DNA from 3 places in the Mesorhizobium sp. WSM4308 genome. Region 2 is predicted to be linked to each of the others. Evidence: predicted binding sites of a transcription regulator. Region 2 holds the regulator's gene; each other region holds the start of a gene.
What was found. The regulator LexA, encoded in region 2, represses DNA repair genes until DNA is damaged. The targets are predictions, from matches to a motif close to TGTTCNNNNTGTGTTCNG.

Region 1 (10,214 bases), on a different contig from region 2:
AGAAGCCCCAGGACACCTGCACCGGATCGGGGCGAGCGGCGAAAAGGCTGGATACGACGGCAACGAGAATGACCGTACCCGCTGCCTCGGACCATTTCGTCGTCAGCCAGAAGGCCGCGACCAGCAAGGTGGCAAGGGCAGCGCGCACGGCATTGCGCGATGCGCCGGGGTAGTCGCGGTGCACCACCAGCGCAGGCTGCCTGCTGGCGCGGCCGGTACGTGTGACCGGCGCGCGCAAGGCATCGAGCCCGCGCAGCACCTGCTTGAGCGCCTCGGCAAAATCGGCGGCGATGGTGAGGCGCGTGATGGTGCCGACCCTGTCGTCGCCCTGGTCGACCGAGGCATCGGGCAGTTGCCGGGCCTTGGCCGAGATCGCGTCGAGCCGTTCCACCCAGGGTGCCGTATCGTCCAGTGCGCCGGGCTTTGCCGCCAGATCGCCGACAAGGGCCTGCAATTCCGAACGCACCGGGATGAGGGCGGCGTTTTTCGGCGCGGCGTGAGAATGCAGCGCGCGTGCCGCCGACAGGGCCGAGAGCAATTGTCCGATGGTGCGCCGAACCGGGTGGGCACGCGGCGCGAAGCTCGGCGCTTCCAGCCTGGCATAGGCGCGCATTTCGCCAAGTGTCTGGGTGTCCGCGACGAGTTTGCGATGGAGTGCGGAAAGTGTCGCTGTATCACCTCCCGAGAAGGCCCCTGCGGCATAGGTGGCAAGGTCAAGAATGCAGCGCTTCAGCCGCGATATGATGGCATCGCTGGCCAGTTTCGGCAGGATCAGCCTGCTGGTCACGCCGGCGCAGACGATGCCAAGCACGATTTCCGCGCAACGGGCGACAGCGAGATCGACGACCAGATGCGGCTGTCCGAAGGCAGGCAGGCCGATGATCATCGCCGTGTAGCCGGCAAGAGCCGCACCATAGGCTTCGGGATTGCGCAGCAGTGAGGAAACGAAGGTGCAGATGCCGATCCAGACGGCGAGCACCGTCACCAGAACCCATGGGTTGGTGCCGAAGACAGTGGTGATGCCGATCGCCGCCAGCCCGCCGGCCAGCGTGCCGAGCAACCGGTAGAAGCCCTTCGCCAGCACCATGCCCGCGACCGGCTGGGCGACGATGAACACCGTCATCATCGCCCATTGCGGGTGGTCGAGCTTGAGGGCATAGGCGGCGAGCAGCGCGATCAGGCCGGCCGAAACGGTGCGCAAGGCGAAAATCCAGTCCGAGCGCGTCGGCTGCGTCCACCCGGCCAGGCTCGTCTCGAAATAGGCCTTCAGCCGCGCCCAGGTCACATGCCGGTCTCCTTATCGGAAGCGCAAGCTAAACTGGCCAGCGGCTAGATATCCAGCACTTCCGTCTCGGCGAATTCGGCACGTTCCTGGATAAAGCGGAAGCGGGCTTCCGGCTTGGTGCCCATCAGAGCGTCGACCGCGTCCTTCGTCGCTGCCTCGGCGTCGATCACATCGACCCGCAGAAGCGTGCGCTTCCTCGGATCCATTGTGGTCTCCTTGAGCTGCGAGGCCATCATCTCGCCCAGGCCCTTGAAGCGGCCAAGTTCGACCTTGCCGCGCCCGGTGAATTCGGTGCGCAGGAGTTCGTCCTTGTGTGCGTCGTCGCGGGCGTAGGCGACCTTGCCGCCTTGCCGGATCGAGTAAAGCGGCGGCACCGCCAGATAGAGATGGCCGCCACGCACCAGCGCGGGCATTTCCTGGTAGAAGAAGGTGATCAGCAGCGAAGCGATATGGGCGCCGTCGACGTCGGCGTCGGTCATGATGATGACGCGGTCGTAGCGCAAATCCTCGTCGCGGTACTTTGATCGCGTGCCGCAGCCGAGCGCCTGGATCAGGTCCGATATCTGCTGGTTGGCGGCCAGCTTGTCATTGCCGGCGCTGGCCACGTTGAGGATTTTTCCGCGCAATGGCAGTACTGCCTGGCTGGCGCGGTCGCGCGCCTGCTTGGCCGAGCCGCCGGCGGAATCACCTTCGACGATGAACAGTTCGGCACCGGCCGCCGCGTTCTGCGTGCAGTCGGCGAGCTTGCCCGGCAGGCGCAATTTGCGCACCGCACTCTTGCGCGACACTTCCTTTTCCTGGCGCCGGCGCACCCGCTCGTCGGCGCGCGCGATCACCCATTCCAGCAGTTTCGAGGCTTCCTGCGGATTGTCGGCCAGCCAATGGTCGAACGGATCGCGGATCGCGGTCTCGACAATTCGAATTGCCTCGATCGTCGCCAGCCTGTCCTTGGTTTGGCCGACGAATTCGGGTTCGCGGATGAACACGGACAGCATGCCGGCCGCCGAGATCATGACGTCTTCCGAGGTGACGATCGAGGCGCGCTTGTTGCCGACGAGATCGGCATAGGCCCGCAAGCCGCGCGTCAGCACGTTGCGGAAGCCGGCCTCATGGGTGCCGCCTTCGCCGGTCGGGATGGTGTTGCAGTAGGAATTGATGAAGCCGTCGCCGCCGAACCAGGTCACCGCCCATTCGAGCGAGCCATGGCCGCCTTGCTTTTCGCTTTTTCCCGCGAAAATTTCCCGCGTCACCTGGAAGTCGTCGCCGAGCGACGCCTTGAGATAGTCCTTCAGGCCGCCAGGGAAATGGAACTCCGCCTTGGCTGGCGTCTGGTCCTTTTCCTTGATCAGCGAGGGATCGCAGGTCCAGCGGATTTCGACACCGCCGAACAGATAGGCTTTCGACCGCGTCATGCGGTAGAGCCGCGCCGGTTCGAAGGCCGCGCCCTTGCCGAAGATCTGCTCGTCGGGATGGAAGCGGATTTTCGTTCCGCGCCGGTTGTGGACCTCGCCAAGCTGCTCCAGGCCGCTCACCGGAATGCCGCGCGAAAAGCGTTGGCGATAGAGCTGCCGGCCACGCGCGACCTCGACCTCGAGATGATCCGACAGCGCGTTGACCACGGAAACGCCGACGCCGTGCAGGCCGCCGGAGGTTTCATAGACCTTGGAGTCGAACTTGCCGCCTGAATGCAGCGTCGTCATGATGACTTCGAGCGCCGGCTTCTTGAATTTCGGATGCGGATCGACCGGGATGCCGCGGCCATTGTCGGTAACGGTCAGAAACCCGTCGGCCGAAAGCTCGACATCGATGAAGGTGGCATGGCCGGCAACCGCCTCGTCCATCGAATTGTCGATGACCTCTGCGAACAGATGGTGCATCGCCTTGTCGTCGGTGCCGCCAATATACATGCCTGGCCGGCGGCGCACAGGCTCCAGGCCTTCCAGCACCTCGATGTCGGCGGCGCTATAGCCCTCGCTGCCATCCTTGGTCGCGGCCGGGCGCTTGGCTGCTGCCTGCACAAGCGGGTCGGCCGGGCGCGCCGGCGAGCGAACCGGCTGCGGCTGCTTGTCCATATTGCCGAAGAGATCGTTGTTGTCGTCCATGCCTGCCATAGGGTCCGGTGCTGCGAATCACCCGTCGATACTGCCACGCTTTTCAGCGCCAAGCGACGGAGGTTCCTGTTACGTTCGGGGATTTGACCCGTCTTATCCTAAAACCATTCGATAACCAAGCGGGCGGAAATAGGTCGAATGCCGCCTTTCAAGATTCCTGTTTCTTTAACAAACCCGCCTAGCGTGAGCCTAACAAAACAAGAAACGACGGGCATCAGGGGTTTCGGCGTGAGGGGCAAGGCCATAACGATGATCGGCATCGCCGCCGTTTTCGGCGCGATCTCGATCTTTGCCGCGGATTTCTGGGTCAAGAGCCAGGCCAAGGCCGATGCCGAAGAGAAGACGGCGTCGATCGCGGCTCCGGTAGCGCCCAGGATCGAATTCAAGACCATCGTGGTGGCGAAAGCGCCGCTGCGCTACGGCCAGGAACTCGACCGCGCCAAGCTGATCGAGATCCCCTGGCCGCAGGATTCGCTGCCGCAAGGTGCCTTTGCCACCATCGACGGATTGCTCGGCGAGGGCAATCGCATCGTGCTGTCGCCGATCGAGGTCAACGAGCCGCTGCTGCTGACCAAGCTGTCGGGACCGAACGGTCGCGCCACGCTCTCCAACATGCTGACGCCCGGAATGCGGGCGGTGACCATCCGCACCGACGAGATCGCCGGTGTCGGCGGCTTCGTCACGCCGGGCGACCGCGTCGATGTGGTGCTGACGCGCGATGCCGGCGAAATCCAGGAAGTCGCCAAGAACGCGCAAGGCGCGGCCGGTTCGACCGTCACCTCCGAGATCGTCGTTGCCGACGCCAAGGTGCTGAGTGTCGGCCAGGGTGCCGACGAGCGCCAGACGACGCCGCAGATCACGAATTCCGTGACCATCGAAGTGACGACCGAAGGCGCGCAGAAAGTGGCGCTTGCCCGCACCGTCGGCACGCTGTCGCTGTCGCTGCGCTCCGCCAGCGAAGGCGGCGACGGCAAGAACGGCGTCACCACCATCTCGTCCTTTGGCGGATCGGTGGCGGCCAAGGCTCAGGCCGCGGCCGGCTCGCTGTTCGACGCAGTGACCAAGGAGCCGGAGAAGCCGAAATTCAAGACGGTCATCGTGACGCGCGGCACGAAGGCCGAGGAATATCAGGTTCCTGAGCGGGACCAGAAGTAAAAGCCGGTGGGGACCGGACGGGACAGGGCAATGTTGATGCGTACCCTATATCGAATGATGGACCGATCGCGCTTTGCGCGCGCCTTGGCGATGGCTGCTGCGCTGGTTGCCGGCGGGATGCTCGCCTTGCCCGGCCTGGCCAAGGCGGACAATGACATCGTCTATGTCTCGGCGACCAAGAATGCGTCGATCAAGGTCGCCAAGGGCAAGCCCAAGACGATCGTGACGAGTGCCGCCTTCTACCAGATCGTCATCGGCGATCCTGAGATCGCCAACGTCAATCCGCTGACCGACAAATCCTTCTATGTGCTCGGCAACAATCTCGGCACAACCGGCATTGCGCTGTTCGACGAGAAGAAGCAACTCGTCGGCACCGTCGACATCGAAGTGACGCTCGACACGGATCAACTGGCCAGCACCATCCGCGCCAGCGTGCCGGACGCCAAGATCAAGGTCGGCTCGGCCAATGGCCGTGTCGTGCTATCGGGCGAGGCGGATGATGCGGTCGCCGCCGAAAAGGCGAACAAGATCGCAACGCGCTTTTCCGGCACCGAGGAAGTGATCAACTCGGTCAACATCTCGTCGTCGCAGCAGGTTCAGCTCAACGTACGCTTCGTCGAGATCAACCGCCAGGCGGGGCAGGATCTGGGTGCCAAATACGCTGCCAATTTCGCCTACGGTTTCGGCGGGCGCGATGTTTCGCTCGACCCAGGAACCGTGCCGACGGCCGGAACCGGTGAAATCATCGGCCGGCTGCTATCGAACGGCGTGTCGATCGACATCGCCATCAAGGCCTTGGAAGAGCGCGGCCTCGCCCGCCGGCTGGCCGAACCGAACCTGATCGCCCGCTCGGGCGAGACGGCGAGCTTCCTGGCCGGCGGCGAATTCCCGATCCCGGTCTCTGAAGACAACGGCAAGATCTCCGTCAGCTACAAGAAATACGGCGTCAGCTTGGACTTCACGCCGACCGTCCTCAAGGATGGGCTGGTCAGCCTCGACATCGCGCCGGAAGTCTCCTCGATCGATGCGTCGTCCTCCTACAACATCGGCACCATCTCGGTGCCGGGATTCATCGTGCGCCGCGCCAGGACCTCGGTCGATCTCAAGAACGGCCAGAGCTTCATGATCGCCGGACTGCTGCAGTCGCAAAACGACATCACCACGTCGCGCATTCCCGGCCTCGGAAAGATGCCGGTGCTCGGGGCGCTGTTCTCGTCGAAATCCTATCAGCGGCGCGAGACCGATCTGGTCATCATCGTCACGCCCTACCTGGTCAAGCCGGTCGATCCGTCGAAGAAAATGGTCGAGCCGACCGACGGCACGCGGCCGGCCAGCAATGTCGACTATTTCCTCAACAACACCGAGGAGGTGAAGGCGTCGGACACTGGCCGGGCGCTGGCACTGGCCGATGGCAGCGCCGCACGGACCGCTCCCGCCACCACGGTCGGGCACTTCCTCGACCTGCCGAAGGACTGAAGCCATGCGTGTGGCCTTGAAATCGAGTGTCGCCTTGCTTCTTGCCGGCTTGGCCGGCGGCTGCACCAGCGACGATTACATACGCACCGAAGGGGTGACGCCGGGCTCCGGCGACGCCCAGGCCGCCAACACCGTCATGCAGATGGTCGATCCCTGGAAGTACGGCGTCCAGAACACAAGGCTTCTCGTGCCTGCCAAGCGCGGCGACGCCGTGCCGGTCACGCCGGATCAGGCCGCCGCTACGAAGGCTTCGCAACAGACCACGGGCAACTGACCCCAAAGGGCGATCGCGCTCACAGGCTGACAAAAATGGCAAACGGCATCAAGACCAAGAAGATCCTGCTCGTATCGACGGACAGGACCTTCGTGCAGGACACGCGGACCGCATTCGCCGCCTCCGAGATCATCCAGCTCTCGACAGTGGAAAAGAATGTCACCGAACTGCGCGGCGAGATCCAAGAAGCGGACTTCGGCGCCATCATCGTCGACATGGACGCGGCGAGACTGGAGGAGGTCGAGTCGCTGCAGCGCGTCATGCGCCGGCTGGAGGGCAAGGCGCCGGTGGTCGTGGTCACCCAGGAGTTCAACGCCGCCGCCGTCCGCATCCTGGTGCAGCTCAAGGTCGCGGACTTCCTGGTCAAGCCGATCACCACGGCCGATCTGGTGCGCTCGGTGGTGCGGGCCCTGCAAGGGCCGGGGCGTGAGGAAAACACCGAGTCGCAGATCTACACCTTCATGCCGGCCGCCGGCGGCGTCGGCACCACGACGCTGGCGCTGCAGACTGCGTTCCAGCTGCATCACTCGGTGACGCGCGGCGCCTCGACCTGCGTGGTCGACCTCAATTTCCAGCAGGGCGCCTGTGCCGAATATCTCGACCTCGAGCCGCGTTTCGACATCACCGAGATCGAAAACCAGCCCGAACGCCTCGACCGGCAATTGCTCGACGTGATGCTGTCCAAGCATGCCAGCGGGCTTTGCGTTTTGGCCGCACCGACGCATCCGGCGGAGATGCGCTCGTTCAAGACCGACGTCGTGGTGCGCATGCTGGACCTCGTCTCGGCCTATTTCGACAATGTCGTCATCGACATGCCGCGCACGTGGTTTCCCTGGACGGAGACCGTGCTGCTTGGATCCAACAAGCTCTATATCGTCGCCGAAATGACGGTGCCGTGCCTGCGCCACACGCAAAGGCTGATCCAGGCGGTCTATGAGACCGCCGGCAAGGAAGTGAAGCCGAATGTCATCGTCAACCGTTTCGAGCAGAAGATGTTCGACAACGGCATCAAGCAGGCGGATGTCCAGGAGATCCTTGGCGAGCATTTCGTCGGCGGCATCGCCAACAATTACCGGCTGGTGCGCGAGGCGGTCGACCGCGGCGTGCCGCTGCACGAGATCGATCCCAATGCCAATGTCGTCAACGATCTGAAGAAGATCATCCTGCCGGAGGAGGCGGTCGCGACCGGAGCCAAATCGAAGTCGCTGTTCGGTCTCGGCAAGGGCTTCTTGAAGAGGAAGGCCGGATGACCAGCCGTTTTTCCACCCTGCAGAACCGCGATGCGCGTCCGCAGCGCCCGGCGGAGTCGACGCCGGTCGCGCATCATGCGGTCGTCATCCCGACCAGCCGGAAGGCTTTGCCGGCAAAGCCGGATGTCGCGCCGGCAAAGAACGCCAACAAGGTGCTCGATGCACGCGTGCGCATTCATCGCATGCTGCTCGAGGAAATCAACCTGGTGGCGCTGGAGCGCTTGCCCAAGGAGGAGATGCGCCGTCAGGTGCATGATTTCGTTTCGGAAAAAACCCGCCAGGAGCGGATGGCGATCAACACCGCCGAACTCGAAGCGCTGGTCGACGATATCGTCGACGAGATGGTCGGCCTTGGTCCGCTCGAGCCCTTGCTCAAGGATCCCGACATCAATGACATCCTGATCAACGGCCACCAGAACTGCTTCATCGAAAAGAAGGGCAAGTTGCAGCAGGTCCATATCCCGTTCAAGGATGAGGCGCATCTGCTTAGAATTATTAACAAAATCGTCGCTGCGGTTGGCCGCCGCGTCGACGAATCGCAGCCGATGGTCGATGCCCGCATGCTGGACGGCTCGCGCTTCAACGCGGCCATCCGCCCGGTCGGCGTCGACGGGCCGCTGGTGTCGATCCGCAAATTCTCCAAGAACAAGCTCGGCCTGCACAAGCTCGTCGAATTCGGCGCCATCACCCAGAACATGGCCGAGGTGCTGGCGGCGGCCGTCCACGCCCGCAAGACGACGATCATTTCGGGCGGCACCGGCACCGGTAAGACGACGATGCTCAACGCGCTGTCGGCCTTCATTCCCGAAGACGAGCGGTTGATCACCATCGAGGATGCGGCCGAACTTCAGCTCCAGCAGCCGCATGTCGCGCGCATGGAGACGCGCCCCGCCAACATCGAGGGCCATGGTGAACTCAAGCAGCGCGATCTCGTCAAGAACGCGCTGCGCATGCGCCCCGACCGCGTCATCCTCGGCGAGTGCCGTGGCGAGGAGGCCTTCGACATGCTGCAGGCGATGAACACCGGCCATGAAGGGTCGATGGCGACGATCCACGCCAACACGCCGCGCGATGCCATTTCGCGCCTCGAGCAGATGCTGGGCATGACCGGCATGCCGATGACGGTGCAGTCGATCCGCAGCCAGATCGCCAGCGCCATCGACATCATCGTGCAGCTGACCCGGCTTTCCGACGGCAAGCGCAAGGTGACGAGCGTCGCCGAAGTGACCGGCATGGAAGGCGACGTCATCCAGATGCAGGAGATTTTCCGCTTCGTACGCACCGGCATGGATGCCGATGGCGGCATCCTCGGCTATTTCGAGGCGACCGGCATCCGGCCGCGCTTCCTTGAGGATCTGCGCGCCATGGGCATCGAGTTTCCCGGACGGTACTTCGAACCCGGCCGGCCGCAGGAGTAGCCAGGTGTTCGACGGGTTGAGCGCAATCTATGTCGTCTATGCCGGGGCTGCACTTACCGGCATCATGATCGCCGAGGCCTGCTATCTCCTCTATGCCGGACGCAGCGACAAACGCACCGCCATCAACCGGCGCATGAAGCTGCAGGAAAGCAAGATCAGCCAGGAGCAGGTGCTGATCCAACTGCGCAAGGAGCGCGGCCTCGACGCCGGCACCTCGCTGTTCTCGCCGGACCGGTTCCGCGCGCTGCGCACGCAGTCGGGCATGATCATGCCGCTGTCGAAATTCCTGATGATCACCTCGGGCGTGGCGATGGCCGCGGCCCTGGTCGCCATCTGGCATGGCTTGCCGCTGCTGATGGGGCTTCTCCTGTTCGTCGTGCTGATGCCGCTGGTGCCGGTGATGGTGATGCGCTCCAAGCGCAAGCGTCGGCTCAAGCGCTTTGGCATGCAGCTGCCCGAGGCACTGGAGCTGATCACGCGCGGCCTCAAGGCCGGTCACCCCGTGCCGGTGGCCATCGCCATGGTGTCGCGCGAAATGCCCGATCCGATCGGTACCGAGTTCGGCGTCATCGCCGATGAGGTGACCTATGGTTCCGACCTGGTCTCGGCGTTGAATTCGCTGTTCGACAGGGTCGGCCATGAGGATCTGCCGCTGTTCATCACCGCCGTGTCCATCCAGTCCAGTTCGGGCGGCAACCTGCGCGAAATTCTTGACGGCCTGGCGCTGACGATCCGCGAGCGCGGCAAGCTTCGCCGCAAGGTGCGCGCCATCTCGACCGAAGGCCGCATGTCGGCCTACATCCTGACGGCGATACCGGCGCTGCTGTTTGCCGCGATCATGGCGCTGATGCCGGGCTTCTACCGTGATGTCTGGGACGAGCCGAAAACCTGGTACCTGATCGGCGGATCGGTGACCTGGCTGATGCTGGGCAATCTGATGATGTTCAAGATGTCGAATTTCAGGTTCTGACATGCAGGGCTTCATCGAATTCCTCGCCTCGCTCGCACCGACCTCCCTGATGCCGGTGGCGATCCTGCTTCTGGCCTTGGGCAGTGTCGCCGTCGCCTGGCCGATGGTGGCGGCGAAGGGCGACCGCAACGACGTCAAGCGCCGGCTCAAGGTCGACCATGGCGCCGTAGCCGCGAAGCCCGAGCCGCTGCAGAAGAAGAACGCCAATGTCGTGCGCGAAAAGGCGGTGAAGCGGGCGCAGGAATTCTACGCCAAGAGCGATCCGGAAAATGTCG
Region 2 (10,214 bases):
CGAGCTGGATGAACAGGTCGGTGAGCGCGATGCTCTTCTTGCGCACCGCCGCCATGTCGACATCATCCCAGATATCGAGTGCCCCTTTCAGCGCCCGCATCGACAGCACCGGCTGCGTGCCGCACAGGAACCGGCGGATACCGCTGCCGGCCGTGTAGCCTTGTTCAAAAGCGAAGGGCCGCGCATGGCCCCACCAGCCGCTCAGCGGCTGGTGGACATCATCATGATGGCGTTTCGCGGCATAGATGAAGGCGGGCGCACCCGGACCGCCATTGAGATATTTGTAGGTGCAGCCGATGGCGAAATCGGCGTTCGCGGCATCGAGCTCGACCGGCAAGGCGCCGGCCGTGTGGCAGAGATCCCAGACGATCAGCGCGCCGACCTGATGGGCCTTGCATGTCAGGGCGGCCATGTCGCGCAATTGTCCGGTTTTGTAGTTGACGTGGTTGACCAGGATGACGGCGACGCGCTCGTCGATCAGTTCCTCGATGGTGGGCGCATCGACGCCTTCGAGCCGCAGCACCGTGCCCGGCCGCGTCGAGGCCACGCCTTCGGCCATGTAGAGGTCGGTTGGAAAACTGTCGCCCTCGGCGACGATGACCGAGCGATCCGGCCGCATGCCGAGTGCCGCATGCAGCACCTTGTAGATGTTGATCGAGGTCGTGTCGCAGACCACCGTCTGGCCGGAAGCGGCGCCGATCAGCCGTCCGAGCTGGTCGCCGAGCGCCACCGGCATGTCGAACCAGCCGGCGGTGTTCCAGGCGCGGATGAGGTCTTGCGCCCATTCCTGCGTCGCCGCCTTCTGCAGCTCGTTGAAGACGGCGGGCGCCGCCGCACCCAGCGAGTTGCCGTCGAGGTAGATCACGCCTTCCGGCAAAATGAAGCGGTCGCGCATGGCGCGCAGCGGATCGGCCGCATCCATGGCTTCGACTGCTGCGAGATCGAGCGGTGCACGCATGATTTGTGACATTCCCTGGTTGTTTAGGTCCTGATTATTCACGGATGGCTTCGCGGGCCGGCGCGGATCCCCGGCCGCGCTTGAGGCTCGGCAGGGCAAGCATGGCGAGCACGAACAGGCCCGTGGCAAGCTTCAGGTCGGGAGGCGGCATGCCGGCGGCGAGGCAGAACGACACCAGCTGGTAATAGATGATCGCGCCGGCAAAGGGCGCCAGCAGCTGGCGCCAGACCGTCTGCTTGCCGACGACCGCCTCGCCGATCATCAGCGCGGCCAGGCCGTTGATGAGGATACCCAGCCCCATATTGACGTCGGCAAATCCCTGCGACTGCACCATCAGTGCGCCGCTCGACGCCGAAAACGCGCTCGCCAGCCCGACACCGCCGATGGTCGCCGCCCAGACATTGATGCCTTGCGCCTCGGCCATGTCGGGATTGGCGCCGACGGCGCGCACGGCAGTCCCCTTCTCGGTCCTGAAGAACATGTAGAGCGCCGCGAAGACGATGAGCGCGAGAAGGCCGGCGACAACGATCTTGCTGGCCGGAAAACCCGGCCGTGCGAACGGGACCCAGTCGAACACGGTCGGCGAGCCGAAAACCGAGAGGTTGGACTTGCCCATGATGCGCAGGTTGATGCTGTAAAGCATCGTCATCATCAGGATGCCCGCCAGCAGCGTGTGGATGCGGAAGCGCAGATGGATGAAGGCGGTGCAGCAGCCCGCCGCGAAGCCCGCCGCGAATGCGACGACGATGCAGGTCAGCGGCGATACGCCGGCGGCAAGAAGCACGCCGCAGACGCAGCCGCCCAGCGGAAAGGCGCCTTCGCTGGTCAGATCGGGAAAATTCAGCATGCGGAACGGGATCATGATGCCGAGCACGACAAAGGCCAGGATCAGGCTCTGCGCCAGGGTCACCGGCATGATCGCGACAAAGCTGGTGAGAACGTCCTGAATAAAGCCCATGGTGATCAGCTCGCCAGCAACATGCGGTCGGTCTTGATGGAAAAATGGCCGATCAGATCGATAACCGTGACCCTGGCCTTCTCCTCGCCAGTGACCTCCAGCAGGACCCGGCCCGCATCGAGCATGATCACCCGGCTGCCATAGTCGACGGCGTGCTGCATGTTGTGGGTCACCATCAGTGTGGTCAGTTTCAGCGCGTTGACGGCGCGCACCGTCGCCTGCATGACGATCTCGGCCGTGCGCGGGTCGAGTGCCGCGGTATGCTCGTCGAGCAGCAGCAGGTCCGGCGATCCGCCGACAGCCATGATCAGCGACAGCGACTGACGCTGCCCGCCCGAGAGTAGGTCGACACGGGTGTCGAGACGATTTTCAAGGCCGAGGCCCAATATCGACAGGCGCTCCTTGTAGGACGCGAGCCTCGCGGCGTTCAGCCCTTGTCGCAGCGTGCGTTTTCGGCTGCGCAGATCGGCCAGCAGCATGTTCTCCGCCACGGTCATGCTGGCGGCGGTGCCGCGCATCGGATCCTGGAAGACGCGCGCCAATCGCGTGGCGCGCTTGTGCACCGGCATGGCCGTCACGTCCGCGCCGTTGATCAGGATCTTGCCGGAATCCAGGACAAGAGCTCCGGAAATGGCGTTGAGCATGCTGCTCTTGCCGGCCCCGTTGGAGCCGATGACGATGCCGAAATCGCCGGTGGCCAATGACAGGCTGAGGCCGTCCAGCGCGACCTTCTCGTCGGCCTGCCCCTTGTAGAATACTTTGCGCGCGGATCGGATATCGAGCATCGTTCCTCCCTGGCCTGATGGGCGACGGCGACGGCGCCGTCGCCCGTCCAGCCCGATATCAGTCGACGATGCAGCCGCAATCGGCCATCGAAGCCGGTATCTCGATGCCGAACGCGGCCATCGCCTTGCGGGAAATCGTTGCCATATGGTCCTTATAGGCCGGGCGCGACGGCGCGATCGTCTTGGGATCCTTGCCCTTGAGAATCTCGGCCGCGATGTTGCCGGCATTCATGCCGACCTGCGTGTAATTGACCGCCAAGCTCGCCGGCACGGTACCGTTGCGGACCGCGCTGTCATCGGAGTTGACGACCGGGATTCCCGCCTGGCGCGCGGCCGCGGAGACGGCGGCGATCGCCGGCTGGATCAGGTTCGAGGCCGGACCGTAGATCACGTCGGCCTTGCCGGCGAGCGAAGCGATGCGTTGCTGGATGTCATTGACGTTGTCGATGCCGACTTCGACGACCTCAAAGCCGGCGGCGGGTGCCGCTGCCTTGATCTTTTCGATCAGGGCAACGTCATTGGCCTCGCCCGGATTGTAGGGCACCCCGAAGCGCTTGGCGTTCGGCAGCAGCTTCTTGGTGAAGGCCATCACCGCGGCGACATCCTGTAGATCGCTGGCGCCGGTCATGCCTTCGTCTCCGGCGTCCCACGACGGCACCAGCTTGGCCGCCACTGGATCGGTGACCGCGGCGAAAACGATCGGAATCCCGGAACCGGCGAGCGCCTTCTTGGCGATCTGCGAGACCGGCGTGGTGATGGTGTAGATCAGCTTGGGCTGCTCCGCCTGCAGCTTGGCGATCATCTGCGGCACCAGAGATGCATCGAAGTTGGTATGGCTTTCGGTGTAGACGACGTCCTTGCCCTCGACAAAGCCGTTGTCCGTCAGTGCCTTCTTGAAGCCCGCTATGGCGGCATTGAGCTGCGGATGCTCGCCGAAATTGGCGATGCCGATGCGTATCTGATCGGCTGCGGCGCTGCCGACGCTGACCATCAACGCGCCTGCCAGGGCCAATCCCGACAGCCAAACGGATTTCGACTTCAACATCATTTCCTCCCAGATTTGATCAGCGCCGCTCTCAAGGACGGCAACTGCGGCGATCATGGTCAGTCCCTCGCCGCGTGTCAAACATTATATATAATTCTTGCCATACTTCCCCTTCATATATAATTTTCACAGGCTGATGATGGACCGACCGCGATGCAGGATCAGAACAATTCCACGAAGACCGAAGCGGCCTATCAGCTGCTGCGGCGCGATATCCTGACCACCCGCCTCATGCCGGGGGCGCCGCTCAAGCTGAGCGCGCTGCGCGGCACATACGGCGTCGGCTGGACGCCGCTGCGTGAAGCGTTGTCCCGACTTGAAGCCGAACGCCTGGTCACTGCCATCAGCAATCGCGGCTTTGCCGTCGCTCCCGTGTCGCGCGCCGAGCTCGAGGACCTGGCGCGCGCAAGGATGGTTGTCGAAATGCCGCTGTTCCTGGAATCGATCGCGAACGGCGGCAGGGAATGGGAGGATGCGGTCGTCACCGCTCATTACCGGCTCTCCCGCTGCAAAACCGCGGTCGATGACCCTTCCGATGCGGCCGTCGACAAATGGGACGAGAGCCACGAGGCCTTCCATGCGGCGCTGCTGAGCGCGGCGACGGCAAACTGGCTGTTGCGCTTCCGCTCGACGATCGCCGATCAGCTGCGTCGGCATCATCGGTTTCTCGGCCTGGCGCCGACTTTGCGGGCGGCGGCCGGCCTGAAGGACGGCTACGGCGAGGCAATGGACGCGCTGCGCGAGGCGATCGCCATCGAGCATCACACCGCGATCATGGAAGCGGCGCTCGATCGGGATGTAGAGCGGGCAAAGGCGCTGATGACGGCGCATATCGGCTACACGCTGCATGTCTATGTCCACAGCGAAGACAACGGCGCCAACACTTACACCGCGCGCGCCGGCAGCCTGAAAGCGGTTTCCGGATGATGCTTCCGCGGCGTCCGGATCCACGTGGCCGTGCCGGCCTGAACTCACGATCGTTGGCGTTTTGGTTTCGTTTCGTTCTGCCGGAATGGATCGATACGCCGCTCAAATCCGCCCCGCAGACGCCTCCCAAACACCTGATGCCAAACCGCGTTCAGGGCTAGGCCACAGGCCATTAACCGAAACGATTTCAATGCGCGTACCGGCAGGGAAATCATTGATCGCGACCCTCTGCCCCGGTCAAAAAATTTCAGACGCGTTAACAAATTCATTAAACTTTAAACAGTTGCGGAACACAACTGGAACAGATAGTGTTTGTTCTGGGTTTGTTTTTCGATTCTGATTCAAACCCTTCGTTCAATGCCTCGGGGGGCCGCCATGCTGACACGCAAGCAACATGAACTGCTGATGTTCATTCATGAACGGCTCAAGGAAAGCGGCATTCCGCCGTCCTTCGACGAGATGAAAGAAGCGCTCGATCTCGCCTCCAAGTCGGGCATCCATCGCCTGATCACGGCACTGGAGGAACGCGGCTTCATCCGCCGGCTGCCCAACCGGGCGCGGGCACTGGAAGTGCTGCGGCTGCCGGATTCGATCGCGCCCGGCCTTAACGCGGCAAAGAAATTCTCGCCAAGCGTCATCCAGGGCAGCCTCGGCCAGGGCGGTCTTGGCCGCCAGATCAAGCCGGCGCAGTCGCGCTTGCCTGCGGCCGGCAATGATGACGATGCGGTTTCCGCCGTGTCGATCCCAGTGATGGGCCGCATCGCCGCCGGTGTGCCGATCGATGCCATCCAGCACCAGACGCATTCGATCTCGGTGCCGCCGGACATGATCATGGGTGGCGAGCACTATGCGCTGGAGGTCAAGGGCGACTCGATGATCGACGCCGGCATCTTCGACGGCGACACGGTCATCATCCGCAACGCCGACACGGCGAGCCCGGGCGAGATCGTCGTGGCGCTGGTCGACGAGGAGGAAGCAACCCTGAAACGGTTCCGCCGCAAGGGCGCCTCGATCGCCCTTGAAGCCGCCAACCCGGCCTACGAGACGCGCATTTTCGGGCCAGACAGGGTCAAGGTGCAGGGCAAGCTTGTCGGGCTGATCCGGCGTTACTGAGCAGGAGCGGCCGTCTTTTCGGGTTTTTGATAGGGCGCCAGCCCCCTCGCCTCACGCGAAAATTTTCGTTGCTCGTGCCAAGGCCGATACGGCCCGTCCACCGCGAAGCTGACGGTTGGCGGGCCAGTTGCCGATTGGCGGTCGAAGAACACGGCGGCACTGCCTTTGCGGGCAAGTTGCCGTTTGGTGACGACAAGAACCAGCGGATTGTGGCAGGCATCATAGCCCGTCGCGTCATTGACGACGATCAGGTCGGCGAAACCGCAGGCTTTCCAGGTATCCTTGCGGTCTTCGACATGCGCGATGATCGCACCCGACGGGTGCCGTGCAAGACAGACGCCATCCGTGCAGTAGAACGGTGCTCCCGGCGGCAGATTGACGGCATCGGCAATGTCGAATTGCCCGTCCGCCCTGTCGAACATCTCCGGCACGACGATGGTTTCGGACACCAGCGCGCGTTTCCAATTGTCGACGGTGAACTCGTTCGGGCGAGCCCGGCTGACCGCGAGTTCTCCACCGCCGATCGGCAGCGCCACCAACCGCGCATCTTCGGAAATCAGCACATCCGGGGTGCGCGTATCCGATACTGTCAGCAGGCCGGCAAGCGCGAATGGCACTGCCGCGAGCCGCAGCCAGGTCGTCGCCATCGTCGCGATGACCAGGGCGATGGTCACCAGCAGCACGGATCGCTGCGAAATCAGCCCGACCGCATCGACCGGGGAGCGTTCCGATATCCACGCCGATATGGTGATCATTGCGGTCAGGCCCTTGCCCATCACGTAAAGGAAGGGGCCGTCGGCACCAAAGGGCATCGCAAGAGAACTGAGAACAGCGAAAGGCATGACTATCAGTGACACGATCGGCATGACGGCCAGATTGGCGAACAGGCTGAGCGGCGACACACGCTGGAAATGCCAGATGGCAAACAGCGCCGTGGCGCAGCCGGCGATGATGGAGGTCATCGCCAGCCCGCCCGTCGCCAGCAGGAATTTTCGCGTGAGAAAACCCGGCAGAGTTCGCTTTGGCGGTGGCGGTCTTGCTTTTCCCGCATGGTGATCCGCCCAGCCGGCATAGGCGCCGACCAGCGCGGCGGTCGCAGCGAACGACATCTGGAAGCTTGGGCCGACGACCTCATGCGGCGACACCACAATGACGGCGATCGCCGAGATGGCGAGGTTGCGCATGGTCAGTGCCGCGCGATCGAACAGGACGGCAACAAGCATCACCGCCAGCATGATGAAGCTGCGTTCGGCGGCAACGACGACACCGGAAATGACGAGATAGGCGGCGATCGAGAACAGGGCGGCGGCGGCCGCATATTTCTTCACCGGCCGACGCGCGGAAAAGTCCGGAAACAGCGCAAAGGCACCGCGCAGCAGCCCCATGATGGTGCCGGCGACCAGCGCCATATGCAGCCCGGAAATGGAGATGATGTGATAGATGCCGGTGCGCCGCATCGCCTCGTTGATTTCATCGGGAATGCCGGCCCGCACACCGACGATCAGCGCCGCCGCGATCTCACCCTCGGCACCGCCAACCCTGGCCCTGATGTGGTCGGCAATGGCTTCACGAGCATTTTCTATCCCCGAGAAAAGGCGGGCCGTGAGCGGCACCTCGTCGTCCGTGGCTGGGACAAGCTTTGGATTGCCGAGAAAGAAGCCGCTGCCGCCAATACCGGCGAAATAGCTGTCGAAGGAGAAATCGTAGCTGTCCGGCCGCACCGGGCCGGTCGGCGGCAACAGTTTAGCGTAGCCGGTGACCATGGAGCCGGCGGTCATTTCCGCCGGGATATCTCGCGCCGAAAGCCTGACCCTTTCCGGCGCATAACGCAGTTTCGGCCGTGCGGTCGACGTCACGTCGACGGTCAGCCGGATGCGGCCGGTCTCCATCCGGTCGAGCGAAACGACGCGGCCGGTCACTTGCGTCGAGATTTCCGAACCCAGCATCTGGGTGCCCGCCCGCCATGTCTCGACCTTGGCGACAAGCAGGCCAAGCGCGCACAACAATGCCGCCATGAAGCCCAGATGGGTTTTCGGCCAGGAGCGCGAAACAAGCGCACAGACCGCCATCAGCACGACGACCGCGACAGGCTTTGCAAAATCAGGCTCCGCCGCGAGCGAATAATAGCCGATCGCTCCAGCGGCCAGACAAACCGGCACCAGCAGGAAGGCGATGCCCCGGTCAAGCTCGAGCTCCGCTGCCGTCGCCGCACCATGGCGCAGGCGAGGCCAGGAAACCCGGGCGAGTCGCCGCCGGACACGCACAATCCGGCCTGAAGCAGGCGGCGGAAGTGTCGCCGGCATATCCGCCTGCGGCGGTTGACGATCGGAGCCCGGCACCAGAGGCGATAGCGGCTGCGAGACTGGCGGCGGAATCGCAAACAGGGACCGTTCGCTGACGCCAACACCAGCGTCCTCGCCCTGTTCCGAGCCCCGGCCTCGTCCAGCCATCGGGTCTGCCCCTTGCACCGCTGACGCCCTATGCTACATGAACGCGCGACGCGCGAAAGTCCGCGCAGTCGCACCCCGCTTCAGATGGTTTCCGAGAGTTTCATGTCCGACAAGGTCGTCACTCGTTTTGCCCCCTCGCCCACCGGCTATCTGCACATCGGCGGCGCGCGCACGGCGCTGTTCAACTGGCTCTATGCCAAACACACCGGCGGCACGATGCTGCTGCGCATCGAGGACACCGATCGCGAGCGTTCGACCGCCGCCGCGACGGCCGCCATCCTCGACGGCCTCACCTGGCTCGGCTTGACCTGGGACGGCGACGCGGTCTCGCAATTCGAGCGCGCGCCGCGCCACCGCGAGGTCGCCGAAGAACTCGTTCGCATGGGCAAGGCCTATTACAGCTACGAAACGCCGGCCGAGCTCGAAGCCATGCGCGAGGCAGCACGGGCCAAGGGCCTGCCGCCGCGCTACAACGGCCAGTGGCGCGACCGCAGCCCCTCGGAGGCGCCTGCGGGCGTCAAGGGCGCCATCCGCATCAAGGCGCCGACCGAAGGCGAGACGATCGTCCATGACCGCGTCCAGGGCGAGGTGCGCTTCCCCAACAAGGATCTCGACGACTTCATCATCCTGCGTTCGGACGGCAACCCGACCTATATGCATGCCGTCGTCGTCGACGATCATGACATGGGTGTCACGCACATCATCCGCGGCGACGACCACCTGACCAATGCCGCCCGCCAGACCGTGATCTACAACGCCATGGGCTGGGACGTGCCGTCTATGTCGCACATCCCGCTGATCCATGGCGCCGATGGCGCCAAGCTGTCGAAGCGCCATGGTGCGCTCGGCGTCGAAGCCTATCGAGCCATGGGCTACCTGCCGGAGGCACTGCTCAACTATCTGGCGCGACTGGGCTGGAGTCATGGCGATGACGAGATCATGTCGATCAAGGACATGATCTCCTGGTTCGATATCGGCGACGTCAACAAGGGCGCTGCCCGCTTCGATTTCGCCAAGCTGGAAGCCATCAACGGCGCGCATATGCGGCGCATGGCCGACGCGGAGCTGTTGGACATCTTCATCGCCACCCTGCCCTATCTCGAGGGCGGCCCGGCGATGGCCGCGCGCCTCAACGAACACAACAAGGCGCAGTTGCTGGCGGCGCTTCCGGGCCTGAAGGAGCGCGCCAAGACGCTGGTCGAACTCGTCGATGGCGCGGCCTATCTGTTCGCCACGCGCCCGCTGCCGGTCGACGAGAAGGCGGCCCTCCTGCTCAATGACGGTGCCCGCAAAATCCTGCGCGGCGCTCACGAAGCTTTGAATGGGCTGTCGAGCGACTGGACGGCGGCCGCGGCGGAAGCCGCGATCCGCGACTATGCGCTGGCCGGTGGCCACAAGCTTGGCGCCGTGGCCCAACCGTTGCGGGCCGCGCTGACCGGCAAAAGCACCTCGCCCGGCGTGTTCGACGTGCTTGCCGTGCTTGGGCGCGAGGAAAGCCTGGCGCGCATAGCGGATCAAATCGATTAGGAGCGAACTGGCCCAAGAAGATTGGCATTGAAAGGGGCGTTTCGCAGTGCAACATTAGGCCTTGGCCCAATCTGGCACGCACCTCCTAAAATGCGGTGGCGAATACGCGCATTGCGGTGATTTCGACGTGTCGCTCTGCAGAATTTGCCTTTGCCGGCATGAGGAAACAACAAGGAGTTTGCAATGACCGAAGCTGCGAAAAAACTGGATGTGGGCGGCGCGAACCAAGAGGCTATCGCAACGCTTCAATTCGCCGGCAAGACCCATGAATTCAAGGTGCGAAGCGGCTCCGTCGGACCCGACGTCATCGACATCGCCTCGCTCTACAGCACGACCGGCGCCTTCACCTACGACCCCGGCTTCACTTCGACGGCAAGTTGTGAGTCCGAGATCACCTTCATCGACGGCGATGCCGGTATTCTCCTGCACCGCGGCTATCCGATCGACCAGC
Region 3 (10,214 bases), on a different contig from region 2:
TCACCCGCGGGCCAACGCCGTTCCATCAACTGCTCGCGCGCCGTCTGCGGATCCGGCGCGGTGCGGATCAGCTTGATGACCTCGTCGATATTGGCGACGGCGATGGCAAGGCCGACCAACACATGGGCGCGGTCGCGCGCCTTGCGCAGCAAGAATTTCGTCCGTCTTGTGATGACCTCTTCGCGGAAGGAGACGAACGCCTTCAGCATGTCGGTCAGCGTCAGCAGTTCTGGCTTGCCGCCATTCAGCGCCACCATATTGGCGCCGAACGAGGTCTGCAGCGGCGTGAAGCGGTAAAGCTGGTTGAGGATGACGTCGGCGACGGCGTCGCGCTTCAGCTCGATGACGACGCGATAACCCTGGCGGTCGCTTTCATCGCGGATGTCGGAAATGCCTTCGATGCGCTTGTCGCGCACCAGCTCGGCCATCTTCTCGATCATCGAGGCCTTGTTCACCTGGTAGGGAACCTCGGTGATGATGATCGATTCACGGTCATTGCCGCGCTGTTCGATGTTGACCTTGCCGCGCATGACGATCGAGCCACGGCCCGTCGAATAGGCGCTGTAGATGCCGGAGCGGCCAAGCACGATGCCGCCGGTCGGGAAATCGGGCCCAGGAATGATCTCCATCAGCGCCGGCAGGTCGATCGCCGGATTGTCGATGATGGCGATGGCACCGTTGCAGACTTCGCCCAGATTGTGCGGCGGGATGTTGGTGGCCATGCCGACGGCGATGCCGCCGGAGCCGTTGACCAGCAGATTGGGAAAGCGCGCCGGCAGAACCTTCGGTTCGGTGTCCGAGGCATCATAAGTCTCCTGGAAATCGACGGTGTCCTTGTCGATGTCCTCCAGCAGCTCATGCGCGACCTTGGTCAGCCGCGATTCGGTGTAGCGCATCGCCGCCGGCGGGTCGCCGTCGATCGAGCCGAAATTGCCCTGCCCGTCGATCAGCGGCACGCGCAGCGACCAGTCCTGCGCCATGCGCACCAAGGCGTCATAGATCGAGGCGTCGCCATGCGGATGGTATTTACCCATCACGTCGGCGACCGGGCGGGCCGACTTCACATATTTGCGGTTCCAGTGGTAGCCGCTCTCATGTGCCGCATAGAGAATGCGGCGATGCACGGGCTTCAGGCCGTCGCGCACATCCGGCAGCGCACGGCTGACGATCACGCTCATGGCGTAAGAAAGATAGGAGCTTTGCATCTCCTCGATGATGGAGATCGGCTCGATGCCGGTGGGGCCGCCGTCGGCGCCGCGCGGTGTCTTTTGGTCGGTCAAATCGGATCACAATCTAATCAGGAATCACTGACCGCTTATATAGGAAGCAAGGCCGAAACTCCAATGTTCGCGGCACTTTTCCAGTGTCATTTTTGGTGGTAATTTCAAAAGGATACCGCTGATTGCGACGATATGGCCATGACGCTTTTCGCCGCCACAAGGCAAAAGCCGGCAATGGACCAACTTTCCCAAGCGAAAGCCGCAAGCGCCATGAATTGGCGCCGGCGGCTGCCTTTGCAGGCGCTGAGCGGCTGGCAGTTCCGGGATCTCAATGGTGATCTGATCGCCGGCCTAACATTGGCCGCGATCGCCATTCCCGAGCAGATGGCAACGGCCCGGCTCGGAGGTTTTGCTCCCGAGATTGGTTTTTTCGCTTTTGTCGCCGGTTCGGTGGCGTTTGCCCTGTTCGGCGCCAATCGTCACCTCTCGGTTGGCGCGGATTCGACCATCACGCCGCTGTTCGCCGGCAGCCTGGCGCTGCTCGCCACATCCGGCTCGCCGCATTATCTGGCACTGGCAGCCATGCTGGCGTTGATGGTGGGGCTGATCGTATCCTTGAGCGGCGTCTTTCGCCTCGGCTGGATCGCCGATCTCCTGTCCGTGCCGGTCACCACAGGGTTTCTGGCGGGCATCGCCGTCCATATCATCGTCTCGCAGATGCCCGGGCTGCTTGGCCTGCCGGCCGAGAGTGGAGAAACGTTGCGGCGTATCGGCGAGATCGGCGGCAATCTCCATCTCACCAATCCCTGGAGCCTAGGGCTCGGCCTCGGCGTGTTCGCCATCGTGTTCTGTTCGGAACGGATCAGCGCCCGCATCCCCGGCGCCTTGATCGGCATGGTGCTTGCCACGCTTGCGGTCGTCGTCTTCGGCCTCGGGGATCGCGGCGTCGAGGTGCTAGGCGCCTTGCCAAACGGCCTGCCGCGAGCCGACCTGCCGGAGGCCAGCCTCGACGATATCCAGGCGCTGGTGCCACTGGCGCTGCTGATCGCCATTGTCGTCATGGTGCAGACGGCCGCCACCTCGCGGTCCTTTGCCTCGCAGCAGGACGACGCACCCGACGTCAACCGCGATTTCATCGGCGTCGGCGCCGGCGGCATTTTGTCGGGCCTGTTCGGCGCCTTTGCCGTCAATGCCAGCCCGCCGCGCACGGCCATCGTCTCCCAGTCGGGTGGCCGCTCGCAACTGTCCGGCCTCATTGCCGCGGCCATCGTGCTGGCGCTCGGTGCCTTTGGCGGCGGTCTGCTCGCCAATGTTCCGCAGGCAGCCCTTGCCGGCGTCCTGATGTTCGTTGCCCAGCACATATTGCGCTGGAAGGTGCTCGCCAGCGTCTATCGGCAGGCGCCGGTCGAATTCGTGTTGATCCTGGTCACCATGGCGGCAATCGTGGTGTTGCCGATCGCAACCGGCGTGGCGGTGGGCATCGGCCTGTCGCTGCTGCATGGCATATGGAGCGCGACGCGCACGGAGCCGATCGAACTCGAACAGGTGCCGGGCACGTCCGTCTGGTGGCCTCCGGCCAAGCCCAGCGCTGGCGAACAACTCCCGGGCGTGCTGGTCGCGGCCTTCCAGGCGCCACTGTCCTTCGTCAATGCCGATCGCTTCAAGCGCGGCGTTTGCGACCTTGTCGATGCCAGGGACGAAACCGTGAAACTGGTCGTGCTGGAGGCCAGCAACATCGTCGAGATCGACTACACCGCCGCGCAGGCCCTGATCGACACCATCCTTCATTGCCGCAAGGCGGGCGCGGTCTTTGCCATAGCGCGGCTGGAATCGCTGCGCGCCCAGGCGGCGCTGGCGCGGTTCGGCATCGCTGAAATGGTCGGACCGCAGCGCATATTCCACAGCGTCGACGCGGCGATCAAATCACTTGGTCCGGGAAAACAGCACCAGCAAGGACAGGATGGAGTGTCATGATCGACCCGCGAGAACCCATTGTGACGCCGGTTCCCGTCGAGGGACTGAGGCCGACGCAGATAACGGTGGGCATGAGAGAAGTTGCGTTGAAGCGCCAGATGATCCGGGAGCAGGACGCCAAGAAGAAGACCGGCGCTTTTCTCGGCAAACACATGGTGCCGGTCGTATTGGGTCCCAAAAATCGCAGCTACGTCACCGATCACCATCACCTCGCCCGCGCCCTGCTCGAGGAAGGCGTCAAGGACGTGCTTGTGGCCGTGATCAGCGACCTGTCCGCGCTCGACAAGGACACGTTTCTTTTCGTGCTCGATAACAGAGGCTGGATGCACCCGTTCGATGAGAGCGGCCGGCGCCGCGATTACTCGGCCATTCCGAAGACAATCGGCGAACTGATTGACGATCCTTACCGGAGCATGGCGGGCGAACTGCGCCGGATGGGCGGCTTTGCCAAGGACACGACGCCGTTCAGCGAATTCATCTGGGCGGATTTCCTTCGTCGGCGCATCGATCGCAACGCGGTTACGAAGAACTTCGACAAGGCGATGAAAGAGGCACTTAGCCTGGCCAAGGGCAAGGACGCGGACTATCTGCCGGGCTGGTGCGGCCCGACCTCGGATTGAGCCTGCTTCGGCCGAGGCGCGATGCCGTTTGACTGGCGGGCTCGATAATCGCCTGGCGTCTCGCCCATGATGCGTCGAAAGCGGCGATTGAACGTCGACAGGTCGTTGAAGCCGGCGTCGAAGGCGATCGCCGAGATCGCATCATCCGACAGGCGCAGTCGCAATGCCGCACGGTGGAGACGGATCTTGAGCAGGAACTGGTAGGGCGTCATGCCGGCAACCTGCCGGAAAATACGCAGGAAATGATACGGGCTGGTCGCCGTCTCTTCCGCCAGCGCAGACAGCGAAACCGGCCCGTCGGCATCCAGTTCGATCCGCCGCACGGCTTCGGCCACCCGTTTCTGATCGCGACGGCTTGGTCCGCGCCTGATGGACGTAGCGCCGGAAATCGTGGCCACAGCCGCAGCAGCGATGCGCACACCGAGTTCCTCGAATGCCTCGCTGTCGCCCGTCTCCCGCGCGGCTTCCGCCTCGGCCAGTAGCGGCGCCAAGGCCGGCAAAGGCGGCAGGCGCGGCGCATCGAAGGCAAGCGTGCTCGCGCCCGGCAAACCGGCGACGATCCGTTCCATGTAGGCAGGCTTGAAATGGAACGAGAGACAGCGGTCGCCGCTGCCATGTTCGTGTCCGCATTCATAGCATGTGCCGGAATTGCCGAGCAGCAGCGCGCCCGGCGCCAGCATGGCGGTGCCTTGCTGCGCGCGGTAGCGGAACGTGCCGCCGGTGACCGCTGCAACACAGAAATCCTGATGGGCCTCCTCGAACGGGCGGTCGCCCACACCGGCCGTGCAGATCACATCCGCCACATGCCAGCCGGGTCCGGAAGCGAGAGTGCGGGTCATCGCTGTCATGGCCGAAATATAGCAATTTTTCCCAAGCCCAGAACCCCGTCAGCGCCTATTCCTCCCGGTCTCCTGACAGAAAGAGGCCGCAGCGATGTTCGACCCCTTTGCCGAAGCCCTGCACAGTCCCGGACCGATCGACGGGCTTGCCGAAAAACTGAACCTTTACGGCCGCTTCGTCGGCGCCTGGACGTTTGAGGCCTCGCGTCACCTCGAGGACGGCACCGTGCTGACCGGACGTGGCGAGGTGCATTTCGGCTGGGTGCTCGAAGGCCGCGCCATCCAGGACGTCTGGATCCTGCCCGCGCGCAATGCTGGCCCCTCGCCGTCGCTCGGCAAGTGGACGTTCTACGGCACGACGCTGCGGGTCTATGATCCCGGCGCGGACGCCTGGCACATTTTCTGGAGCGATCCGCGCAATCAGTATTTCAGCCGCCAGCTCGGCCGCGCCAAAGGTGATACGATCGTGCAGGTCGGTGCCGACGGCACCGGCTCCTCGGTGCGCTGGAGCTTTTCGCGGATCACCGAAGACAGCTTCCGCTGGCTCGGCGAGCGCTCGCACGACAATGGCGCGACATGGCGGCTCGAAGTCGAGTTCCTTGCACGGCGAGCGACAACAGCCTGACGCCGCAACACTTTGTAACAATGGAGAAAACGATGTTCGATCATATCTCGATCGGTGTTCGCGACGCCGACACCTCCAAGCGCTTCTATGACGCAGCGCTGAAGCCGCTCGGCTACACCTGCCTCAGCCAGTCACCGGGTTCGCTCGGCTATGGCGCCGAAAGCGTCGCGCTATGGGTCAACGAGGCAGCGCGGCCGGTTCCGGCGAACGAAAAATCAGGCCTGCATTTCTGCTTCGCCGCGCCGACACGCGACAGCGTCGATGCCTTCCATGCCGCTGCCTTGCGCGAAGACGGCAGCGACAATGGCGCGCCGGGCCCGCGCGCCGACTACGGCGACAATTATTACGCCGCCTTTGTTATCGACCCGGATGGTTATCGCCTCGAGGCCTATTGCGGCGCTGCCGGCTGACCCGTCGAGAGCCGTGGTTTCGCGGTCCTGACAGTTTCCACCGACCAGGCTTTGCTCTACCAATGGCATGGTACGGGCTCGGCCCGGCGGGAGGGTCAGCGATGCCGAGTTTCGACAGCCTGTTCAATGCCTTCGTCACCATTCTCGTGACCATCGATCCGCCCGGCCTGGCGCCACTGTTCCTCGCCGTGACGCGCGGCATGAACCGCGAGGAGCGCCAGCAGGTGTCGGTCCGCGCCTCGGTCATCGGCTTCCTGGTGATGGCGCTGTTCGCGGTGGCCGGCGCCTCGATCCTGTCGGTGTTCGGCATCACGCTGCCGGCCTTCCGCGTCGCCGGCGGTTTCCTGCTGTTCTTCATCGCCTTCGAGATGGTCTTCGAGCGGCGACAGGACCGCAAGGAGAAGATCGGCGACGTCGCCATCACCAAGGACATGATCCACAACATCGCCGCCTTCCCGCTGGCGATCCCGCTGATCGCCGGCCCCGGCGCGATTTCGGCGACGGTGCTGCTCTCCGGCTCGTTTCAGGGCTTTGCCGCGCAGGCAGCACTTGTCGGCATCATCCTCGTCTGCCTCGCCATCACCTATCTGGTGTTCGTGCTGTCGGAACGCATCGACCGCATCCTCGGCCAGACCGGCCGCTCGATCCTGACCCGCCTGCTCGGCGTCATCCTGGCCGCACTGGCCGTGCAATTCGTGGCCGACGGCATCAAGGCGCTGATGGCGGGGTGAACGGCAGTCTCTACTGCCCCACTGCCCTACTTTGCGGTGATGTCGATGACTTCGAAATCATGCGTGATCGTGGCCGTCTTGGCCATCATGGCGGAGGCCGAACAGTATTTTTCGATCGAAAGATTGATCGCCCGCTGAACCTTGTCGGGCGACAGCGCGCGGCCCTTGACGATGAAATGCATGTGGATGCGGGTGAACACCTTTGGGTCGGTCTCGGCGCGATCGGCGTCGAGTTCGACGACGCAGTCCTCGACCGCCTCGCGACCCTTTTCCAGTATATGCACGACATCATAGGCCGAGCAGCCGCCGGTGCCGATCAGCACCAGTTCCATCGGGCTCGGGCCTGGCGTCTTGCCTTCAGGGCCGGGTGCCGTTCCCAGCACCAGCTTGTGGCCGCTGCCGGACTCGCCGACGAAGGTGCGCTCTTCGACCCATTTTATCCGTGCCTTCACCGCTTTGTCCTTTCAGTCCTTTCGCCGCGCCTGCTGTCAGGCCAAATCAACAATGCAAAACCCCGAAAGTCCATGCAGGACCCTCGGGGCATCGATCACGCGACCTCAGCCGTCTGATGTTGCTTTCGATCAGAACGGGATCTCGTCGTCCAGTTCGCGCGACGAACCGCCGCCACCGCCGCCCCTGGGGGCGCCGCCGCCACGGTTGAAGCTTTCGTTCGGGCTGGACTGGCCGAAATCGGAACCGCGGCTGCTGCCGCCGCCGGAATAACCGCCGACCTGCCCGCCCTCACCCTGGCGCCCGTCGAGCATCTGCAGTTCGCCGCGGAATCGCTGCAGCACGACTTCCGTCGTGTACTTGTCGGCGCCGGTCTGGTCCTGCCATTTGCGCGTCTGCAGCTGGCCCTCGACATAGACCTTCATGCCCTTCTTCAGATACTGCTCGGCCACCTTGGCGATGCCCTCATTGAAGATGACGACATTGTGCCACTCGGTCTTTTCCTTGCGCTCGCCGGAATTCTTGTCGCGCCAGCTTTCCGACGTGGCGATACGGATGTTGACGACCGGCTCGCCAGAGTTCAGGCGGCGGATTTCAGGGTCCGCGCCGAGATTGCCGACCAGAATGACCTTATTGACGCTACCCGCCATGATTTTTCTCCGCGCTCATCCGAAACAAATTTTTGTCGCAGCACCTTACAGGCTGCGGACGTCAGCCGCCTGCTAAGGCTGGCTTTTCCCACAAGGTTTTTGTTCCCTTTTCGTTCCTATATGCACCGCCGCTGATTGTCAAGGAATGGCAACAGTGCCTGAGCCTGACATATGGGTTTCAAAACAGCGCTTGCCAAATCAATAAGTATCGACTTATGCTTTTGTCATGATCGAAGCAGAGATTTTCCGCGCTTTGGCTGACCCGACGCGCCGCGCCGTCTTCGAGCGCCTCGCCGCAGCTGAAATGAGCGTGTCCGAATTGCGCAGCGGCCTGACGGTGTCGCAGCCGGCAGTGTCGCAGCATCTGGCGGTGCTGCGCGGCGCCGGCCTCGTGGTCGAGCGGCGGGCCGGACGCAACGCCTACTATCGTGCCGATCCGCAGGGGCTCGCCCCCTTGCTCTCCTGGATCGAACGCTACCGGACCTTCTGGCCGGAGCGCATCGAAAGGCTCAAGACGGTTTTGAAGGACATGGATCAATGAAGGATTTGGGATCGATGAACGCCAAGACCCAGGGCAAAGCCTCCCCGGATGTGCTCGAGTTCGAATACGACCTTGCCGAACCGCCGGAAAAAGTGTGGCGGGCGCTGACAGTGCCGGAATTGCTCGCCGCATGGATGATGCCGAACGACATCAGGCCGGAAATCGGCAATCGTTTTGCCTTCGCCGGGACCGAAGCTGCCATCGAATGCGAAATCCTCGACGCCGAGCCGGAGCGCCTGCTGCGCTATTCCTGGCGAGAGCAGCCGGGCGACGCCGGGGATCCGCTCGACAGTGTCGTTACCTTCACACTCGCCCGCACCGTTTCCGGCGGCACGCATCTGCGCATCGTCCATGACGGTTTTGCAGGGAAAGCGATGCCCGCCGTCGCCACGGCGGGCGCCGGCTGCCGGCTTTCGCTTGGATTGGACGGGCGCGCAAAGCCTGTCGCCGCGAACATACCGAACACCCTGCTGCTTGCAGCCTGAACACGGAAATCGGAGACGAAAAATGAGCGGTCTTGCCAGTCTGGTGCCGATGGTGATCGAGCAATCGAGCCGCGGCGAACGCGCCTTCGACATTTTCTCGCGGCTGTTGCGCGAGCGCATCATCTTCATCAATGGCGAGATCAACGACGACGTCTCGGCGCTGGTCTGCGCGCAGCTTTTGTCATTGGAGTCAGACAATCCCGACAAGGAGATATCGCTCTACATCAACTCGCCGGGCGGCGTGGTGACCAGCGGGTTCGCCATCTACGACACGATGCAGTATGTCAGTTGCCCGGTTTCGACCGTGTGCATGGGGTTTGCCGCCTCGATGGGTTCGTTCCTGCTGATGGCGGGCACGCCGGGGCGCCGCATCGCGCTGCCCAACGCCACCATTCTGCTGCATCAGCCGCTGGGCGGCTTCCAGGGCCAGGCTTCCGACATCCAGCGCCATGCCGAGCGGATAGGCAAGACCAAACGCCATATGGCCGAACTCTACGCCCAGCATTGCGGCCGCAGCTATGAGGAGGTCGAACGCACGCTCGACCGCGACCATTTCATGACCGCCCGCGAGGCCCAGGCATGGGGCATTGTCGACCATGTCTTCGACACGCGCAAAAAGGCAGCGTGAACCAGCTCGGATTTCTGCCCGCCGTCGATGATTTGACGACACCGCTCTGGTTCCGGGAGCGGCTGGTCCCTATAATCCCGGGATGATCGACACTCATTCGCCCAGGACGTCGCATCGCCTCATAGTCGCAGCGGTGCTCACTTTTGCCAGCCTTGCGAGCGGTATGGCCCTCGCCGGCGACAGCGCACCGCAGGCACAGAAACGCGCACTGCCCGGTGTGAACGGTGATTATCGCATCGCCAAGCCGGGTCCCCGGCCGGAACCCGACGATGCGTTCCCCAGCAACGGCAACGGCACGTTCAAAATCGGCGATACCGATGTCAGGATTTCCGGCACCATCACGGTCGATATGGCCACGGGCGGGTTTAAGCCGCCGAGGTGAGCAGCCCTCCGCTGGGGCCGGTGCAGCCATGTCGTCAAAAGAACAGCCCCGCCGTGCCCTAGGCAAACGGACGGGGCTTTTCTGGATCTCAAATCCAAATTTTGCCGGGAGTGTACTGCCGGCGTTTGATTTCGGATGCTACGCGGCGTCAGCCGACGATCCGACTAGCGGTCTCTGATTTTGGGGATACGGCAAGTCACGGTTTGTCGGGTGGCGCAAACGCTAAACCCTGGCACTTATGCCTGCCGCGGCTCCAACGAGGCGTGGAGCCCTTGGGGACTGTCCGGTGGCGTCATGCTCCGCTCCTGTGTCCGTTGCGACATTGTCGTAGCGAAGCGCAAATCGCAAATGCCTGCGGCGTCTCGCAGGCCGCCTTGGGGCGGCGAGGCCATCGAAAGACGGCCGGCTTCGCTGACCCCGGGAGACTGCCCCCGTGAGCCGGCCACGTCAACCTTCAATAGCCGGTTACGGAAAATTGTGATCGCCGGGAGGTTACGTACAGGTCAGGTTTCTACACAGCTTTGTCAGGAGCGCGTTCGGCCTTTGTTCTTTCTGCTTGCCCCTTCGCGCGAAAGACGGTTAAACGACTTCTGTCGGGAATTGTGGCGTCTCTCGACGTGGCGGCAAAAACACCTACATAGGGGATGGCTGGGACAATC

Region 1: parE (DNA topoisomerase IV subunit B) is a predicted target of LexA. The motif match lies at 3,458-3,475, and genes of this name have one in related genera.
Region 3: CK227_RS31340 (single-stranded DNA-binding protein) is a predicted target of LexA. The motif match lies at 7,620-7,637, and genes of this name have one in related genera.

What each region holds. Positions count from the first base shown of each region.
Region 1 covers NZ_NSFW01000018.1:50,814-61,027, reverse strand. The annotation lists gene CK227_RS28300 (FUSC family protein) at 1-1,285, opposite strand, end outside; gene parE (DNA topoisomerase IV subunit B) at 1,330-3,387, opposite strand; gene cpaB (Flp pilus assembly protein CpaB) at 3,625-4,551, shown strand; gene CK227_RS28285 (type II and III secretion system protein family protein) at 4,642-6,027, shown strand; gene CK227_RS28280 (hypothetical protein) at 6,032-6,301, shown strand; gene CK227_RS28275 (response regulator/pilus assembly protein) at 6,337-7,551, shown strand; gene CK227_RS28270 (CpaF family protein) at 7,548-8,969, shown strand; gene CK227_RS28265 (type II secretion system F family protein) at 8,974-9,939, shown strand; gene CK227_RS28260 (type II secretion system F family protein) at 9,941-10,214, shown strand, end outside.
Region 2 covers NZ_NSFW01000013.1:140,233-150,446, forward strand. The annotation lists gene kynU (kynureninase) at 1-958, opposite strand, end outside; gene CK227_RS23545 (ABC transporter permease) at 993-1,916, opposite strand; gene CK227_RS23550 (ABC transporter ATP-binding protein) at 1,922-2,701, opposite strand; gene CK227_RS23555 (ABC transporter substrate-binding protein) at 2,760-3,746, opposite strand; gene CK227_RS23560 (GntR family transcriptional regulator) at 3,900-4,673, shown strand; gene lexA (transcriptional repressor LexA) at 5,049-5,786, shown strand; gene CK227_RS23570 (ComEC/Rec2 family competence protein) at 5,780-8,236, opposite strand; gene gltX (glutamate--tRNA ligase) at 8,339-9,763, shown strand; gene gltA (citrate synthase) at 9,947-10,214, shown strand, end outside.
Region 3 covers NZ_NSFW01000022.1:74,540-84,753, reverse strand. The annotation lists gene gyrA (DNA gyrase subunit A) at 1-1,280, opposite strand, end outside; gene CK227_RS31375 (SulP family inorganic anion transporter) at 1,491-3,194, shown strand; gene CK227_RS31370 (ParB-like protein) at 3,191-3,814, shown strand; gene CK227_RS31365 (AraC family transcriptional regulator) at 3,778-4,662, opposite strand; gene CK227_RS31360 (hypothetical protein) at 4,748-5,278, shown strand; gene CK227_RS31355 (VOC family protein) at 5,311-5,688, shown strand; gene CK227_RS31350 (MarC family protein) at 5,790-6,419, shown strand; gene CK227_RS31345 (OsmC family protein) at 6,446-6,871, opposite strand; gene CK227_RS31340 (single-stranded DNA-binding protein) at 7,001-7,519, opposite strand; gene CK227_RS31335 (metalloregulator ArsR/SmtB family transcription factor) at 7,746-8,060, shown strand; gene CK227_RS31330 (SRPBCC domain-containing protein) at 8,075-8,545, shown strand; gene CK227_RS31325 (ATP-dependent Clp protease proteolytic subunit) at 8,568-9,173, shown strand; gene CK227_RS31320 (hypothetical protein) at 9,256-9,555, shown strand.